Allochromatium vinosum DSM 180: one gene and its partner. The protein of the gene in region 1 binds, or shares a complex with, the protein of each later gene. Links are inferred from orthologs where the notes say so. Each region holds a gene or a part of one and is shown on either strand. Other genes may lie near its edges. The genes, in order: rne and pnp.

Evidence for each region.
Region 2: the proteins of rne (region 1) and pnp are in contact, whole or in part, in a cryo-EM structure (PDB 9QH0), measured with the Escherichia coli proteins. The link is inferred for Allochromatium vinosum DSM 180 from one-to-one orthologs.

Annotation. Positions count from the first base shown.
Region 1 is NC_013851.1:844,381-853,864, forward strand. The notes cover bases 3,335-6,875. They hold rne (ribonuclease E), read right to left. Parts: upstream 6,541-6,875; coding sequence 3,535-6,540; downstream 3,335-3,534. Other genes in these bases: ALVIN_RS03595 (low molecular weight protein-tyrosine-phosphatase), read left to right, coding at 3,335-3,372. Outside these bases: ALVIN_RS16510 (EAL domain-containing protein), read right to left, coding at 1-2,755; more of ALVIN_RS03595, read left to right, coding at 2,884-3,334; ALVIN_RS03605 (RluA family pseudouridine synthase), read left to right, coding at 7,132-8,172; ALVIN_RS03610 (HAD-IIIA family hydrolase), read left to right, coding at 8,177-8,836; ALVIN_RS03615 (S49 family peptidase), read left to right, coding at 8,871-9,484. UniProt on the Escherichia coli protein: Endoribonuclease that plays a central role in RNA processing and decay. Required for the maturation of 5S and 16S rRNAs and the majority of tRNAs. Also involved in the degradation of most mRNAs.
Region 2 is NC_013851.1:582,407-591,253, reverse strand. What follows is about bases 5,647-8,550. They hold pnp (polyribonucleotide nucleotidyltransferase), read right to left. Parts: upstream 8,197-8,550; coding sequence 6,097-8,196; downstream 5,647-6,096. Other genes in these bases: rpsO (30S ribosomal protein S15), read right to left, coding at 8,392-8,550; rnk (nucleoside diphosphate kinase regulator), read right to left, coding at 5,647-5,919. Also shown: ALVIN_RS02560 (energy-coupling factor ABC transporter ATP-binding protein), read left to right, coding at 1-172; ALVIN_RS02555 (hypothetical protein), read right to left, coding at 194-676; ALVIN_RS02550 (ATP-binding protein), read right to left, coding at 673-2,358; nickel-responsive transcriptional regulator NikR, read left to right, coding at 2,524-2,946; ALVIN_RS02540 (alpha-E domain-containing protein), read right to left, coding at 2,984-3,934; ALVIN_RS02535 (circularly permuted type 2 ATP-grasp protein), read right to left, coding at 3,949-5,424; more of rnk, read right to left, coding at 5,506-5,646; more of rpsO, read right to left, coding at 8,551-8,661; tRNA pseudouridine(55) synthase TruB, read right to left, coding at 8,778-8,847. UniProt on the Escherichia coli protein: Involved in mRNA degradation. Catalyzes the phosphorolysis of single-stranded polyribonucleotides processively in the 3'- to 5'-direction. Also involved, along with RNase II, in tRNA processing.

The DNA of each region.
Region 1 (9,484 bases):
TGGCCGTCGTCAGCAGCTTGGTCAGGATGGCGCGCGTCAGCGGTTTCCTGACCGCTCCGCGCAGATGCAGTCCCTTGGCCCGCACCAGGTTGGCGGCCGTGTAGAGCACCTGCTCATCGACACCGCTGACAATGATCAGGCTACCCGGATACGCGTCTGCGGCGAGTCGGCGCAGAAAGGCGATCCCGTCCATGCCGGGCATCTTGAGGTCGGTGATCAGCAGGTCGATGGCGCGGTTTCCCAAACGGGCGATCTCCGTCAGAGCGTCCTCGCCGTTGTCGACCGTCAGGATCTCGGGCACGCCCATGGCGGTGAGCAGCAGACCGATCTGACGGCGGGCCATGGCATCGTCGTCGACCACCAGCGCCAGCCGAGGCGGAGGCGGAGCGGGCGGCGTCTCCGGCTCAGACTCCGGCTGACGCGATGGCTGAGGCAGGCGGATATGCCGCGTGGCTGTCTCCACGTCGCCGAGAGCCTGTTCGAGTTCGGCGAGCAGAGCGGGCGCCGGCTCCAATCGGCGGCTTCGGGCAGTCTCTTCCAGCCGTTCGGCCAGACCGGCGAAACGCAGGGCACCGACCATGCGTGCCGAAGACTTGAGCTTGTGCATCGCCTGCATCAGGCGCGTGGCCTCCTCGTCTCGGTGCAGCCCCTGGCAGGCGATGAGTTCGGCGCGCGCGGTCGCGGTGAAGAGATCGACGAGATCGCGCATCTGCCGTGGCTGGATGTCGTAACCGAACAGGTGAGTGATATAGTCCAGATTCAGGATCGAGCTGTCCGGTTCCGGCTCCGGCGCGGTAGCGAGCGGCGGCGCCACGCCGGCTGGAGACAGCCAGCGGTCGAGCCTCAGGCGCAGATCGTCGAGTCCGATCGGTTTGGTCAGGATCTCGTCCATGCCGCAGGCGCGACAGGCGTCGAGTTCCTCGGGCTGATGCGAGGCGGTGATGCCGATGATCGGGATATGACCGCCGCTGTCGGCCTCGGCGGCGCGGATGGAGCGGGTGAGTGCCAGCCCATCCATCTGGGGCATGTGACGATCGATCAGGATGAGCGCGTATCCGCCACGCTTCCAGTTGAGCAGGGCGGCGGCCCCATCGGCGGTGACATCGACCGCAAAACCCAGGGTTTCGAGCTGAATGCGCAACAGCGCCTGATTGGCCTCGTTGTCCTCGGCCACCAGGATGCGGAGGCGCCGGGCCGGCTGTTCGTCCGCGATTCGCGGCGGAGTCTGGATCTGGGGGCGTTGCGTGGTGATCGGAGCGAGGCCGAGCCGGTTCGACAGGGTCGTCATCTGTTCGCCGATCCGGTCGACCAGCGGCCGGATGGAGTCGATCCCCGGCGACGGCGCCTGCATATGGGCACGCAAGCGATCGAGCGTGGCGTTCAGATCCTCCGACCAGACTTGCAGGAATTCATCCTTGGCCTGGTTGGTACGTTCGGCCATGTCGCGGGCCTGTTGCAGCTCCTCGATGACCAGTTGCTGGAATCCGCGCAGGCGCTTGGCCTCGATCAGACTGGCATAGGTCGTCGTGAGGGTCTGGAGGAAGTCGATCGTGGAGGCATCGTAACCGCCAGGGCGGTTGATCAGCCCGACCAGGCCGAACAGCGTTTGGTCGAATCGGATCGGCAGACCCAGAAACGTCTGAATGGGCGCCTGTCCAGGAAGCGGTTCCCCGTCGCCCGGTTCCAGGACGAGGGCGTTGCAGATCAGGGGTTCGCCCGAGTTCAGAACAGTACCGATCAGGCTGTGTGGATCCTGAGACGCCAGTCCCTGGGCGGACGGCCGGCGCGGCCCCTGTGTTCTGACCAGCGCCGGACTGCTCATGGCATGGGCCTTGAAATAGGGCGAGCCATCGGCTTCGTAGAGCACTTCGCCGATGAAGCCATCGGCGCTGTTGGTGAGGGTCAGCATGCCGTCGAGCAGCCGCGCCGAGGTGGACGCGAGATCCTGGGTGGCGATGAAATGCTGGAGTGCCTGACGCTGCAATTCGAGCAGGCGCAGCTGATGTTCACGCTGCGCCAGAAGCTGCTTGTGCTCGGTGATGTCGGTGCGGATCGAGACATAGCGCTCCGGTCGGCCCTGTTCGTCCAGGATGGGGGCGATGGTGGCCCGCACCCAGTACGGGCGTCCATTCTTGCGCCGGTTCTGGAGTTCGCCCTGCCAGATGCGACCGCCGCTGATCGTCGCCCACAGCTCATCGAACAGGGCCGGCGGATGGTGGCCGGATTTGATGAGACGGTGATTGCGGCCGATCAGCTCCTCGCGGCTGTAACCGCTGATCTCGATGAATTTGTCGTTGGCTTCGAGAATGGCGCCATCGGCATCGGTGACGGAGACGATGGCATGTCGGTCCAGCGCCTGTTTGATGTCGATCAGCTCGCGCCATGCTCGCCAGTGCCGCGCGTGCTCGTTGGCCTGAACCGGCCATGTCCAGTCCTGGAGGCGGGTTGGGACACGGCCCCAGTCCACCGGGTCGGGGAGTGGAGCCGATTCCAGGTGTTGGGCCAGGCTCACGGCCGCCCGCAGCACAGGCGCCAACCGTTGGGTTCCGGGTGTTTCGAGCATGAACTCGCCCAATACCTGCGTCAGCGCCTCGGCGCGTCCGAGGGTGTCGATCCGGACGGAGGCCGCCTCGCTCTCCAGGATCTGCCTGACGAGTGTGAGCAGCTGCGCTCCTGCTGGACGATCCCAGCCATCGACCAGCAAACGCTCGGCTAGAATTCGCAGTTGTTTGGCCAGTGACGCTGTGAGATGCATTGTGTGCCGTGTCCTGACGGCTTGGGCCGCATTTTTTGCCTGTCGACGACGTTCGCGATGCCTGACCGCTCAGGCGACAATACCGATAATACCGCCAGTGCTACATCCATTGTTGAGAACAGCTTGTCATGAATGCTGAAGACCCGGTCAGAATCCTGTTCGTTTGCATGGGGAATATCTGCCGATCACCGACGGCGCACGGCGTGTTCCGTCGGCTGGTCATCGACGAGGGCCTGTCACACCGCATCGAGATCGACTCGGCCGGCACCCATGCCTATCACATCGGCGAACCGCCGGATCGACGCGCGCGCGACACGGCACGGATGCGCGGCATCGATATCGGCGATCTGCGCGCGCGTCTGGCCAAGCCGGACGACTTCGTCCGCTTTCACTATGTACTGGCGATGGATCGCGACAACTACGGGCATCTGACGCGACTCTGTCCCAACGGCCTGGAGGACAGACTCAGACTGTTCATGGAGTTCGCGCCCGAGCTGGGGCTTCACGAGGTGCCTGACCCCTACTATGGCGGTCAGCGCGGTTTCGAGCAGGTGTTCGACATGGTTGAGTCGGCTGCGCGCGGTCTGCTGCTGGACATCAGGAACCGCTATCTCTGAACTACGGCGGTCTTGAACGACGGGCAGGCAGAGGTCAAGTCGTCTCCGGCTCCCGCGCTCCAGCCCCACCTGATCCACCCGAGGGTCGAGCAGCATTCCCACGCTTTCGCGTGGGAATGCGCCGATGGATGGCCGCGCGGCTGGGCGCGGTGCGGAGTCGCTTCAGGCGTCCTGGCCGGTTCGGTCCGATTCGGTGCGGCGCTCCGATGCAGGCTCGGAGACCGTATCGGTGGTTCGCGGCCGTGGTTCGCTGGGAGCCGTCGATGCAGTCGCTTCGGCCACGGGCGCGGGCCTGGGCTCGGCCGGTGTCGCTGGAGCCGATGCCGCCACGGGTGCGGGCTTGGGTTCGGGCGGTGTCACGGGAGCAATCGCGGTCATGGGCGCCGGCGGCGAAAGCGGCGGACGCTCAGCCAGAGCCTGGACCGGCGCTGGCGTGGCCGGGGCTGACTCGGCCGATGCCGGTGCCGAAGACGCTGGAGCGGGCGCCGTTCCAGGCGTGACGCTGGGCGACGGCGTCGGTGCAGCGTCAGTCGTCGCGGTCGTCGTCGACACTGGAGCCGCAGCGACTGACTCCGGAGTGTTCGACCGCTCGGAGCCGGGGCGACGGCTGGAGGTCTCGTGTGGGCTGTCCTGACGCTCGACACGCGGTTCCGTCACTTCAGGTTTGATCGAGCGTTCGGCCGCCGAGTCCGTGCGGCTGTCGCTCTCCTGCCAGTTCTCGTCCGTGCGCGGCGTCGCGGGGCGGCGTCGGTTGCGCCCGCCGCGACGTCGACGCGATGAACGTGGACGCTCGGTACCGGAGACGGTCGTCTCGCTATCGGTCTCTTCGTCGAGTTGGACGTTCTCGGCATCGATCTCGGTCGTGTCGATGGGACGGCGCTCGCGCGTACCGTTCGACTCGGGTGCGGGCCGTGCCGGACGCTCGTCGTTCCGGGCGTCGCGCCGCTTGGGCATCGCGGTCGGGTCGCCGGCCGCGTCGGCCGACTCGCGCGCCGCCGCGTTCGTTTCGGCGGTCCGCTCCTGACGCGCCTGAGCATTGGCATTGGAACCGCGCGACTCATCGGGGCGCGTTGCAGCGCCGTTCGGATTCGAGCCGCGCCGACCGCGTCCGCGCGCACTGTTGTTGCGGCGTCGATCCTCGCGCCCGTTCTCGTCGCCACTGGTCTCGTCGCCCGCGCCCGCGTCGTCGCGCGGCTGGCGCCGGTCACTCGTCGGCTGCGACTGACCACGCCGACGCTCGTCGCGCGCCTGACGTGAACGCCCCGACTCATCGCCGGAACTGGCCGTGCCGGTAGCGTTCGTCGCGCGTTCCTGCGGCCTGGATGCCGCCGACGGCTCGGAACCGGCCTTGGAACCGGAGCGCCCGCCGGCCACGGCGCGCTTGTCGGCGGCCTGTGGCTGGGCGCTGCCTGCCTCGTTCGAGCGCGAGAGGAAGAGTCCGGTCCAGATGCGCTTGAGCAGACTCTCGGACTCGGCGCGCTCGGTCTCCTTGCGGCTGACCGTGGTCGGCGGAGTCGGGCGCGGGCGTTCGGTCTGACGCGGCGCGGGCACACTCGGGGCGATGAGCTTGACGGCGGGTTCCTCGATCCGGGCCGGCTGACCGAGCTTGGCGTAATGCGGCGCGGCGGCGCTCGGCTCGGGAACGGCCTTGATGGTGTAGCTCGGCGTTTCCTCCGGCGCCTTGCCGGCGATGTCCTGAGCGCGGATGCGTTCGATCCTGTACTCGGGCGTCTGGATGTGCTCATTGGGGATGAGCAGGATCTCGACTTCCTGACGCTGCTCGATGTCGAGAATGGCGCGGCGCTTCTCGTTGAGCAGGAAGGTCGCCACACTCACCGGCAGCTGAGCCTGGAGACGCTGAGTGCTCTCCTTCATCGCCTCCTCTTCCAGGATGCGCAGGATCGAGAGCGCGAGCGATTCGACACCGCGAATGGTGCCCTGGCCCTTGCAGCGCGGACAGATCTGCTGGCTCGACTCGCCGAGCGAGGGACGCAGACGCTGGCGCGACATCTCCAGCAATCCGAAGCGCGAGATGCGCGCCACCTGCACCCGCGCGCGATCCTGCTTGAGCGCCTCGCGCAGCCGGTCCTCGACCGCGCGCTGATTCTTCGGCGGCCCCATGTCGATGAAGTCGATGACGAACAGTCCGCCGAGGTCGCGCAGACGCAACTGGCGCGCGATCTCGTCGGCGGCCTCCAGGTTGGTGTTGAGCGCGGTCTCCTCGATGTCGGCGCCCTTGGTGGCGCGCGCCGAGTTGATGTCGATCGAGGTCAGGGCCTCAGTGTGGTCGATGACGATCGAGCCGCCCGAGGGCAGGCGCACCTCGCGCTGGAAGGCCGACTCGATCTGGGTCTCGATCTGGTAGCGCGTGAACAGCGGCACCTCGTCCTGGTAGAGCCGTAGCTTCTTGAGATTCTGCGGCATCACCTGGCGGATGAAGTTCTCGGCGCGCTCATAGACGGTGCGGTCGTCGATCACGATCTCGCCGATGTCGACGCGCAGATAGTCACGGATCGAGCGGATGATGACGTCGCTCTCCTGATAGATCAGGAACGGCGCCTTGCGGCTCTCACCCGAGCTGACGATCGCCTGCCAGAGCTGGAGCAGATAGTCCAGATCCCATTGCAGTTCCTCGACGTTCTTGCCGACGCCGGCGGTGCGCACGATCATCCCCATGTCCTCGGGGAGCTGGAGCTGGCTCATGGCGTCGCGCAGTTCGGTGCGGTCCTGACCCTCGATGCGTCGCGACACGCCGCCGGCGCGCGGGTTGTTGGGCATCAGGACCAGATAGCGTCCGGCCAGCGAGATGAAGGTGGTCAGCGCCGCGCCCTTGTTGCCGCGCTCCTCCTTGTCGATCTGGACCACGACCTCGCGGCCTTCCCGGACCGACTCCTTGATGCTGACGCGCGAGCCGGGTTTGACGCTGTCCGGCTCGAAATAGGACCGTGCGATCTCTTTCAGCGGCAGGAAGCCGTGGCGCTCGGCGCCATAGTCGACGAAGGCGGCTTCCAGACTCGGCTCGACGCGGGTGATGACACCCTTGTAGATATTGGCTTTCTTCTGTTCGCGTCCCGGTGATTCGATATCGAGGTTATAGAGCAACTGCCCGTCGACAGTCGCTACGCGCAACTCTTCCGGCTGAGTCGCGTTGATGAGCATTCGTTTCATGTTGTTCCTGTCCTGCGCACCACGGCGCGTGTCCCGTGGTTGGGCGCCGCGCCCCAGGGGTCTCGATCGGAGACCCGAGCGGGCGGATCGGCGCGTCGCCGTTCGACGCTCGAGTGGTGCGAGCACGGCGTCGGCACAGTCCGTTCCGTCGACCACCTCGGGTCGGGCTGGAACGGGCACGCGCGTATGAACCATCGTTATACGGGGCCGCTTGAGGCTCCCGCGTTTGTTTGGGCGGTCTAGGTCGATAGACGGCCCGCTTCGGAGCGGCGGATGTGACACCGGCGGCGCTGGCGGCCTCGACAGGCTACTCGGGGACGGCGCTGGGTGTAGAATTCGGCCTCGCTCGACGTCGCGAGCGGGCTGGACGCACGGCGCGGCCCCTCGAAGTGGCCTGGTCAGGTGTCGGATGCCGGTCTTGGGTCCGTGGGTCGGACTGGCGCCTCTTGGATGGGCGTTGGGTGCGAACCCCTGGATGCACTTGCCGCTCCGGAAAAATTCCGCATTTCACTTGGCCAGCGCAAGGCGTCAATGGTATCAGCGAACCCCACTTAGCAGCAATTGAGCCAAACGCTCAGGTTCAGACTCAAATTGAAATCTTCAGCCTCCGTCACGAAATCCAAGACCGTCGATCGTCCAGCGCGCGATGCCAATCGACCACTCGCGTCCCCTCAAGGTGGGGATGCCGCGAAAGCACCACAATATGTCCAGGTCGATACCCAGGCCGATGGTCAGCGTATCGACAATTTTCTGTTGCGCATCCTCAAGGGTGTGCCGCGCAGTCATCTCTACCGGCTGCTGCGGCGTGGTGAGGTCCGGGTCAACAAGGGGCGCGTGAAGGCCGAGTATCGGCTGTGCGCCGGGGATGTGGTGCGTATTCCGCCGATCCGCCTCGGCGAATCGGCGCCGCCCGCGCGTGCGCCCGAGGCGCAGTTGGCGCGGCTGGAGGGCGCGATCATCCATGAGGACGAGCGACTGCTGGTGATCGACAAGCCCTCGGGGCTGGCGGTGCATGGCGGCAGTGGTCTGAGCTATGGCCTGATCGAGTCGCTGCGCCAATTGCGTCCCGGGCGCGAGCTGGAGCTGGTGCATCGGCTCGACCGCGACACCTCTGGCTGTCTGGTCGTCTGCAAGCGGCGTAGCGCGCTGCGTGAGCTGCATGCCCTGATCCGCGAAGGCGGCCTGGACAAGCGCTATCTGGCCCTGATCCTGGGCGAGCTGCCGCGCGCCGAGCTACTGGTCGACGCGCCGCTCAAGAAGAACGTCCTGAGTAGCGGCGAGCGTCTGGTGCGGGTCGATGCGCAGGGGGGCAAGGAGGCGCGCACCCGCTTTCGGCGTCTGAAGCGCTTTGCCATCGACGGTCAGGCGCTGACTCTGGTCGAGGCGGAACTCATCACCGGCCGCACCCATCAAATCCGCGTCCATGCCGCCCATCTCGGAACGCCGCTGGCCGGCGACGACAAATACGGCGACGAAGCGGCCAACCAGCGGCTCAAGGGCTATGGCCTGAAACGACTGTTTCTGCATGCCTCGGCGCTGAGTTTCAAACTCGAGTGCATGGCCCGTCCTCTGCGTCTGGAGTGCCCCCTGCCGGACGAACTGCAACAGGTGCTCGATGCCCTGGAGAACTGATAGCGTGAATTTCGAACTGATCGTTTTCGACTGGGATGGAACCCTGATGGATTCCGAGGCGCGGATCGTCACCTGCATCCAGGCGGCCTTCCGCGACCTGGGACTGCCCGAGCCGGTGCCTGAAGTCGCGCGCGACGTCATCGGACTCGGTCTGGACGAGGCGATGGAGCGTCTGTTGCCGACCGGGGAGGAGGAACTGCGCGCCAAGGTGGTTGTGCAATATCGCCGTCATTTTCTGGGCGGCGACCAGAGTCCCTCGGAGCTCTTTCCAGGTGCACGTGAGACGCTCGACTGGATGACGGAGCAGGGCTATCGGCTGGCGGTGGCCACCGGCAAGAGTCGAGCGGGTCTGAACAAGGCGCTCGACGAGACTGGATTGCACGGCGTTTTCCATGCCACGCGCACGGCCGACGAGACCTTCTCCAAGCCGCATCCGCAGATGCTGCTGGAACTCATGGACGAGCTGGGCGCACGCGCCGGGGAGACACTCATGATCGGCGACACGGAATACGACTTACAGATGGCCAACAATGCCGGGGTGCGTTCGCTGGCGGTCTGTTACGGCGTCCATGAGCCGGGTCGGCTGCTGGCCTGCGAGCCGCTGGCCTGTCTCGATTCGCTGTGGGCGATCCGCGACTGGTTGAGCGCCAGACAGGCCAACTGAATTTCAGCCGTATCCACTGTGTCCGAGGACCGTCATGAACTGGAAATTTTGGAAGAAACGCCGTGAGCCGATGCCCGCGCCCGGTCAGCCGGACTGGGAGCGTGCCCTGATCAACCGGCTCGCCGCCGAGTATCTGGACGACCAGCGCAAGCGCCGGCGTTGGGCGACAGCCTTCAAGCTGCTGATCCTGGTCTATCTGATCGGCGTGCTGATCGCGGCCAACAGCACCGGGCTGTCCGATGCCGTCAAGGTCGGCGAGGACCACACCGCGCTCATCGAGATCAAGGGGGTCATCGCTTCGGATTCCGATGCCAGCGCCGATCGCGTCATCACCGCGCTACGCGCCGCCTTCGAGGCCAAGCACGTCAAGGGCATCGTCCTGCGCATCAACAGCCCCGGCGGCAGTCCGGTCCAGGCCGGCTATATCAACGACGAGATCAAGCGTCTCAAGGCGAAGTACAAGAAGGACCATGATGGCAAGGACATGCCGGTCTATGCCGTAGCCGTCGATCTCTGTGCCTCGGGCGGCTATTACGTCGCCGTCGGTGCCGACGCCATCTATGTCGACAAGGCCAGTCTGGTGGGCTCCATCGGGGTGCGTATCGACAGTTTCGGCTTCCAGGAAGCGATGCAGGAGCTGGGCATCGA
Region 2 (8,847 bases), 270 kb from region 1 along the record:
GCCGTTCCTGGCGCGGCTGGCGACACGGGCGGTCCGGCTCGTCGAGGGCCGGCTCGTGGACGCCATCCTGCACAGCCATGCTCATGCGCATCGACACAGCCATCCGCACCCGCACGCAGCGGATGAACTGACTGGCACGCACACCGGCCTGGAACACCGGCATCCGCACTGAGCCTTGCGCTCGACGCACGACTCAGGGCGCACTCTCGAACCGAAAGGGCGCGGCCAGCAATCCATCCGGGGTGTGGATCAGCACGCGCGCCTCCCAGGTCATGCGTTCGCTCGTGCACACCGGGATCATGCCGTGCCCGGCATAGCGACCCTCGCCGAGCGATTCCAGCGCCACGCGGTTGAAGCCCATGTACATCTCGACGCCGACGAAATCGACCTCGACCGCTTCGGCCGTCAGTCCCGAAAGCTCGACTTCGAGCCTTAGTGGCGCGGCGACCGGAAGAGTCCGCGGCTCGATCCCGAAGCGCACCCGGCCACCGCCGAAACGCGATTCACAGGGTCCGGCCCGCAGATCGCAGCGCAAATCGAGCGGCGCGACGTGCGACGCCGACGGATACAGCACCGGCCAGACAGCCTGGACGATGACGAGGATCGCGCCGAGTCCGAGGATGGAACCCAGCCCCAACCAGAGCCAGACCCGGCGACGGCTGTTTTCGTCGTTCACCGCACCTGCCGCCACCAGCGATCGATGATGTCGTTGACGTCCAGATCCTCCGGCCCCTCCATCCAGCTCTGAGAGAAGGGCGCGTCACTGCTCGACGGCGGCGGATCGGGCCGGTCGACCTGGATGCGCGTGGGCAGCAGCGCGGCATCGCCCACCGCCAGGACTTCACCGCGACGCAGCGAAGCGAGCCGGTCGGCCAGATTCTTGGCCCCCTCGGGCAGCAGACGGCGCACGTACTCCTGGTCGTCGGCGTTGGAGATGCGCAGACAGAGATAGTTGCCGCACTGCGCCAGCACGGTCTCCGACAGCTCGGTCGGACGCTGGCTGACGATGCAGAGCGTGACACCGTACTTGCGCCCTTCCTTGGCGATGCGCTCCATCGACCGGCGCGTGCCGACGAAGCGGGTGTCGGATTCGCGCGGGATGTACTGATGCGCCTCCTCGCACACCAGCAGCAGCGGAAATTCGTGCCGACGCGGATTCCAGTAATTGAACTCATAGGCCAGCCGGCCGATCTGGGCCGAGATCACCGGCCGCAGATCGACCGGGACCGGACTGAGGTCGATCACCGTCACCTGACGCTTCGGCTCGCCCAGCCCGACGAAGTCGCGCAACAGCCCTTCCAGACTGGCCGAACTCTTGTTCTTGCGCGGGTGCATGAAGAAGTCGTAGCGCCCGTCGTTGTAGAGCGAGAGAAAGCGCACCAGGAAGTCGTCGAAGGCGCCGAACAGCGGTCCCTTGACCTTGCCGAACTCCAGCTTCTCCTCGTTGGCCTTCTTGAAGCGCTGATACAGCTCGTCGATCGGGAAATAGACCGGCGAGTCGACCGAGAGCCGGTCGATGCCGGCGTGCTGATTGGACTGCTTGCGCAGAGCGTAGACGGTCTCGCGCAGAAAGGCGATCTGGAGCGAAGCGTTGGCGTCCGCACGGTCGACGAACAGATCGACCAGTTCCGAATAGGTCAGCAGCCAATAGGGGATCTCCAGCTCGCGCGCATCGAGATAGCGCGCCGTGCCGGGCGGAAAGATGCCTTCGGTCGTGCCGTCGGGGCGCTTCCAGCCGTATTCGCCATGCAGGTCGAGCAGGATGATGTGCGCGTGCGGCATGGTCTTGACCACGCGCTGCATCAGACTGGAGAGCGTCCAGGATTTACCCGCACCCGACTGACCAAGGATGGCCAGATGACGCCCGAACAGGGCCGTCGGCTCCAGTGTGGCCTTGAGTGCGGGGCGCACCGACAGTCGCCCCAGCTCCAGCGCGACCTGGGTCCGGCGTGCCAGCAGAACGGCCAGGCGCGAGGTGGGAATCAGATGCACGCTCGCGCCGACCACCGGATAGCGACTCACGCCGGGTTCGAGCCGGCCGTCGCCGTTGATCTCGCCGAGCGCGGTCAGCTCCAGCCGCCGCTCGCGCACCGTGACCTGACGCGGGGCGGCGTTGGCCTCACCCTTGACGGCGCGCGTGCCGACCGCCTCCTCATGGCTGCGCGCGATCTCGGCGAGGATGTGTCCGGCACGGTCCCGGACCTCCACCAGGGTCCCCAGCTGACCGACCGGGAGCGATTCGTCCTCCAGCGTCTTGGCGGCGGGAAAACCGTCTTCGGCTGGAAAGAGCGTGGCGATCAGGCGCCCGCCCTGGATGTCGATGACGCGGCCGATGAGCGTGGGATCTGGCGTGGACATTGGCGACTGGACTCCATGTGGCTTGGGCTTGTACGACCCGGCCGATTATCGCGCGCTTGGCCCGGATACGTCTCGCACGCGATCTGGCGTGGAGAACACACGGCGGTTCAAGGGTGCGGCCCGGATTGGTATCCTTGGCGCTGGATCAACGCCCTGGACCCGCCGATGTCGAGCACCGAATCAACCATCCGTTTCACCGTCTCGCTCCCCAAGACACTGCTCGACGAACTCGATCGGCGTCTGGTGAACAAGGGCTATGCCTCACGCTCCGAGCTGGTGCGCGACCTGATCCGGGAGCGGATCGTCGAGGAGACCTGGGAGCGCGGCGACGCCGAAGTCGCCGGGGTGCTGACCATCGTCTACGACCACCATCAGCGCGAGCTGACCCAGCAGATCCTGGACATCCAGCATCGTCAGTACGTTCATGTGGTGGCCACGACCCATGTCCATCTGGATCATCACAACTGTCTGGAGACCATCATCATCCGCGGGATGCCGGCCGAGATCGAACGGCTCAGCCTGGAGATCGGCGGCTTGCGCGGCGTGCGCTTCGCCGAATTGACGCGCGCGTCCAAAGTCGAGCATTGACTCCGGCTCCATCGGCGTCGCGCACCATGAGCGTGCATCACACGTCGTGATTGAAGTAATCCCGCGTCAGGGCGTCGCTCAACTCCAGCAAGGCGGTCAGGAAGGCATCCAGATACTCGTGCAGCCCCTGGGCCATGATGTCCGCCGCTCCGACCCCGGCGAGATGCGCGCGCAGCCGCTCCAGACAGGCACCCACCTCGCCCTCGGGCCGTTGGCCGATGCGTTCCAGCGAGCGTTCCAGGCGGCTGACGCAATAGACCAGCGAACGCGGAAAGTCCGGATTCAGGATCACGAAGTCGATGACGTCGACCGGACGCACCCCGGCCTGATAGAGGCGCCGGTAGGCATCGAAGCCCGAGAGCGATTTGAGCAGCACGCCCCATTGATAATAATCGAGCGGTGAACCCACCAGACTGGGGTCCGGCAGCAGCAGGTGATAGCGCACGTCGAGGATGCGCGCGGTCATGTCGGCGCGCTCCTGCAGGGCACCGAAGCGGGTGAAGCTGTGGGCTTCGCCGCGCATCATGGTGCCCTGTGCCAGACCGTAGACGGTGGCCACCTCGCGATGGACGAAGGCATGGAACTCAGCCGCCTGCCAGGGCGGCAGCGTGGCCTTGAGCCGCGCCTCGGCGGTGCGACAGAGGGCGTCGATCGTCTCCCACACCGGCGTCGAGATCCGGTCGCGTGCCGCGCGGGCGTTCTCGCGCGCCAGACGCAGACAGTTGAGGATGCTGCCGGGATTGGTCTCGGCCTGGGTCAGCAACCGGATGACGCGCTGCACGCTCACCCGACCGTCCGGGTAGGTCTCGGCATAGCGGTCGTCGGCGCCCAGGATGGTCAGCAACGGCAGCCACTGCCCCTCCTCGGTCAGCCCCTCCTCGGCCGCCAGCCGGTGGACGACATTGATGTCCAGCACCCGCGCGGTGTTGTCGGCCCGTTCCAGGTGGCGGGCCATCCAGTACAGCGATTCGGCGATTCGACTCAGCATCCGCATGGCTCCCGTCAGTCGGCCAGTACCCAGGTGTCCTTGCTGCCACCGCCCTGCGAGGAATTGACCACCAGTGACCCCTTGGTCAGGGCCACGCGGGTCAGACCGCCGGGGATGACCTCGATCTCGTCGCCGCCGTGGAGCACGAAGGGGCGCAGATCCAGGTGGCGCGATTCCAGCTCGCCGTCCAGATAGCAGATGTGGCGCGAGAGCTGGATCACGGGCTGGGCGATATAGCGGCGCGGATCGGCCTGGATACGGCGCGTGAAGTCGTCGCGCTGGCCGGCCGTCGAGGTCGGCCCCATCAGCATCTCGCGCCCGCCCGATTCGGAGACGGCCTTGATCACCATGCGCTCCAGGTTGTCGAGCACATAGTCGCGGTCCTGCGGATCGGTCATCTGATAGGTCGGCACGCTCGGCAGGATCGGCTCCTCGCCCAGATAGTAGCGGATGATGTCGGGCACATAGGCATAGACCGCCTTGTCGTCGGCGATCCCGGTGCCGGGGGCGTTGACTAGGGCGACGTGGCCGGCCCGCCAGGCGCGGATGATCCCCGGCACCCCGAGCAGCGAGTCGGGCCGGAAGACCAGCGGGTCCAGATAATCGTCGTCGATACGCCGGTAGATGACGTCGACCTGACGCAGCCCGAGCGTGGTCTTGAGATAGACCCGATCGTTGCGACAGACCAGATCCCGCCCCTCGGCCAGCTCCACGCCCATCTCGCGGGCGAGGAAGCTGTGCTCGAAATAGGCCGAGTTGAAGATCCCTGGGGTCAGGACCACCACCACGGCATCCGCCGCGCCGCGCGGCGAGAGCTGACGGAGGCGCTGAAGCAGCCGCTCGGGATAGTGCTCGACCGGCCGCACCCGATAGCGCTGGAAGAACTCGGGCAGGATACGGCGCTCGATCAGCCGATTCTCGATCATGTAGGAGACGCCGGACGGGGTGCGCAGATTGTCCTCCAGTACCAGATAGCGCCCGCTCTCGTCGCGGATCAGATCGACCCCGCTGATATGGATGTAGACACCGCCCGGCGGATCGACATCGAGGATGTCGCGACAGAGATCACGGCCGCGATAGATGAGCTCGGGCGGCACCACGCCATCCTTGAGGATGCACTGCTCGTGATAGACGTCGTGGATGAAGCGGTCGAGCGCGCGGATACGCTGCTTGAGACCGGCCTCGATCGGCGTCCACTCCCCGGCCGTCACCAGACGCGGCAGGATATCGAAGGGCCAGACCCGTTCGATCCCCGACTCCTGGTCGGAATACAGGGTGAACGTGACGCCTTCGTTATGGAGCGCCAGATGGGCCTCGCGCGCCTTGAGCGCCAGTCCGCGCTGACCGGCACGCTGGATGTGCTTCCACAGCGGGAGATAGTGCTCGCGCGGCTGGAAATCGTCGCGATAGAACTCGTGATAGGCCGCGGCCGGACGCTCCGCCTGAGCGTCCGACCAGCGGGTGCCACCGGCTTGGAATGATTTCAGCATGGTGTCCCGGCTCCCACGGACATGGCCTGTTGCATCAAGTCACCAAGCAAGAAGCGAACCGCTGCATAGCGGACGATCCGGTCAACGGAAATATTCGCCGGCGCGCTCGGGCTGGTAGGTGACTTCCTCGATCCGAACGCGCAGCACGCCGCCGCCCGGCTTGGGCCATTCGATCTCGTCGCCCGACGACAGACCGAGCAGGGCACTGCCGACCGGGGCCAGGATCGAGATCTTGCCGCCGCTCGCGTCCATGTCCTTGGGATAGACCAGGGTCAGGGTGAAGGCTTCGTTCGTGGACATCACCCGGAAGCGCACGGTCGAGTTCATGCTCACGACATTCGGCGGCATCTCGCGCGGGTCCACGACCTCGGCGCGCGCCAGCTCGGCTTCCAGCTCATCCATGCCCGGAAAGGCGTTGCGGGGCAGGGACTCGATCAGGTTTTCCAACCGCTCGGCATCGAGCGACGAGAGGATGATCTTGGGTTGGCTGCTCATGTTCGCTGTTCGACAGAGTATTCGGAAGCGTGCGGGATCGCGCCCGGTTCCCATCACAACGGATCGGAACAAGGATACCCCACACAAAAACAAACCGCGCATCAAGACCTCGATACGCGGTTCGGATCGTTCGGCGCCGACCCAAGGGGCCGACGCTCGGCGCTGGTGCGGAGGGTCTTATTCGCCCGGTTCGACCGCCTTCATGCTCAGACGGATACGGCCCTGCTTGTCGACTTCCAGCACCTTCACACGCACCACGTCGCCTTCCTTGAGCTTGTCGCTGACCGACTGCACGCGCTCCTCGCAGATCTGCGAGATGTGCACCAGGCCATCGCGTCCGGGCAGGATGGTGACGAAGGCGCCGAAGTCCATCAGGCGCGCGACCTTGCCTTCGTAGACCTTGCCCACCTCGACATCGGCGGTGATCAGACGGATGCGGCGCTTGGCTTCCTCGCCGGCGGCCTTGACCACGGAGAAGATCTTGACCACGCCATCGTCGTTGATGTCGATGGTCGCGCCCGTCTCCTCGGTGATGGCGCGGATGACCGAGCCGCCCTTGCCGATGACGTCGCGGATCTTCTCGGGATGGATCTTGATCTCGATGATGCGCGGGGCATGTTCGGACATCTCGACGCGATGCGAGTCGATGACCTTGTTCATCTCGCCGAGGATGTGCAGACGGCCTTCTTTGGCCTGCGCCAGGGCGATCTCCATGATCTCGCGCGTGATGCCCTCGATCTTGATGTCCATCTGGAGCGCGTTGATGCCGTCGGCGGTACCCGCGACCTTGAAGTCCATGTCGCCCAGGTGGTCTTCGTCACCCATGATGTCGGTGAGGACGGCGAAGCGCTCGCCTTCCTTGATCAGACCCATGGCGACACCGGCGACCGGCGCCTTGATCGGCACGCCCGCGTCCATCAGCGCCAGACTGGTGCCGCAGACGCTGGCCATAGAGCTGGAGCCGTTGGATTCGGTGATCTCGGAGACCACGCGCACCGAATAGGGGAACTCCTCGATGCTCGGCATCACCGCCAGCACGCCGCGCTTGGCCAGACGTCCGTGACCGATCTCGCGCCGCTTGGGGCTGCCGACACGGCCGATCTCGCCGACGCAGAAGGGCGGGAAGTTGTAATGCAGCATGAAGTGCTCACGCCGCTCGCCTTCCAGCGCATCGATGATCTGCGAGTCGCGCTCGGTACCGAGCGTGGTGATGACCATCGCCTGGGTCTCGCCGCGCGTGAACAGCGCCGAGCCGTGGGTGCGCGGCAGCACGCCGGTGCGGATGGTGATCGGACGCACGGTCTTGGTGTCGCGCCCGTCGATGCGCGGCTCGCCGGCCAGGATCGACTCGCGCACTGTGGTCGACTCCAGCGCCTCGATGGCGGCCTTGACCTGGGACTCGGTCCAGGCGGGCGTCTCGCCGGCGCACAGTTGTTCGACGATGGCGGTGCGCGCAGCACCGAGCGCGGTATAACGCGCCTGCTTTTCCTTGATGCGGTAGGCCGCGGCAATCGCGTCGCCGCCGGCCAGACGCACGGCCTCGGTCAGAACCGGGTTGACCGCATGCGGCGTCCAGTCCATCGCCGGCTTGCCCGCTTCGGCGGCCAGCTCGCGGATAGCCTGGATCACGACCTGCATCTGCTCGTGCCCGAACAGCACCGCGCCGAGCATGATCTCTTCCGACAGCCCGCGTGCCTCCGACTCGACCATGAGCACGGCCTTGTCGGTGCCGGCCACCACCAGATCCAGATCCGAATCCGGATTCAGACCGGTCAGCGCCGGATTGAGGATGTATTCACCGTTCTTGTAGCCGACGCGCGCGGCGGCGATCGGGCCGTTGAAGGGCGCGCCGGAGAGCGCGAGCGCGGCCGAGGCACCGATCAGCGCCGGAACCTCGGGATTGACCGCCGGGTTCAGCGACTTGACGGTCGCGATGATCTGCACCTCGTTGCAGAAGCCCTCGACGAACAGCGGGCGGATCGGACGGTCGATCAGACGCGCGGTGAGGATCTCGCCCTCGCTCGGACGGCCCTCGCGCCGAAAAAAGCCGCCGGGGATGCGTCCGGCGGCGTAGGTCTTTTCCTGATACTCGACCGTCAAGGGCAGGAAGTCGCGCTCTGCGCCCGGCCGCTTGTCGACCACGACCGTCACGAGGACCACGGTGTCGTCCATATTGACCAGGACAGCACCATCGGCCTGGCGCGCGATCTCGCCGGTTTCCAGCCTGACGGTCTGATTGCCGAATTGGAACTCTTTAACGATAGGGGTGGGAATCACAGATAAATCCTCGGGGTGTTTGGGCCGCCGGTGCGACGGATCCGGGTGCACTCCAAACCTGCGGCTCGGGCTGGCGCGAACGGGAATGGCAGCGCGGGGGCTGTCGGCTCGCGGCACGTCGTGTTGGACGCACCGAGAGCGGACGAACGAGCGACCGGCAGCCGACCACCCGTTCGCTGGGGCGTGAGGCGGATGTTAGCGACGCAGACCCAGGCGCGCGATCAGATCGCGATAGCGGTCGAGATCCTTGCGCTTGAGATAGTCGAGCAGTTTACGCCGGGAATTGACCATGCGCACCAGACCGCGACGTGAGTGATGATCCTGCTTGTGCTCTTTGAAGTGGTCGGTCAGTTCCAGGATGCGCGCTGTCAGTAGCGCGACCTGAACCTCGGGCGAACCCGTGTCGCGCTCGCCGCGGGCGTATTCGTCGACGACCTTCTTCTTGTCAGCCGCAGTCATTGTCATTGGAAATCTCCTCGAAATGGTTGAAGCACGAAAACAAAAGACCTGTATCGGATGGATCATCCCCAACAATGACTTCAGGGATGGTTCCATTCAGGTCGGACATGGAGACGAATGAATCAAATCAATCGTTTGGGTTGGACTTTTCCGTCGTCGCGGATCTCGCCGACACCCAGGAAGTGCGACGAG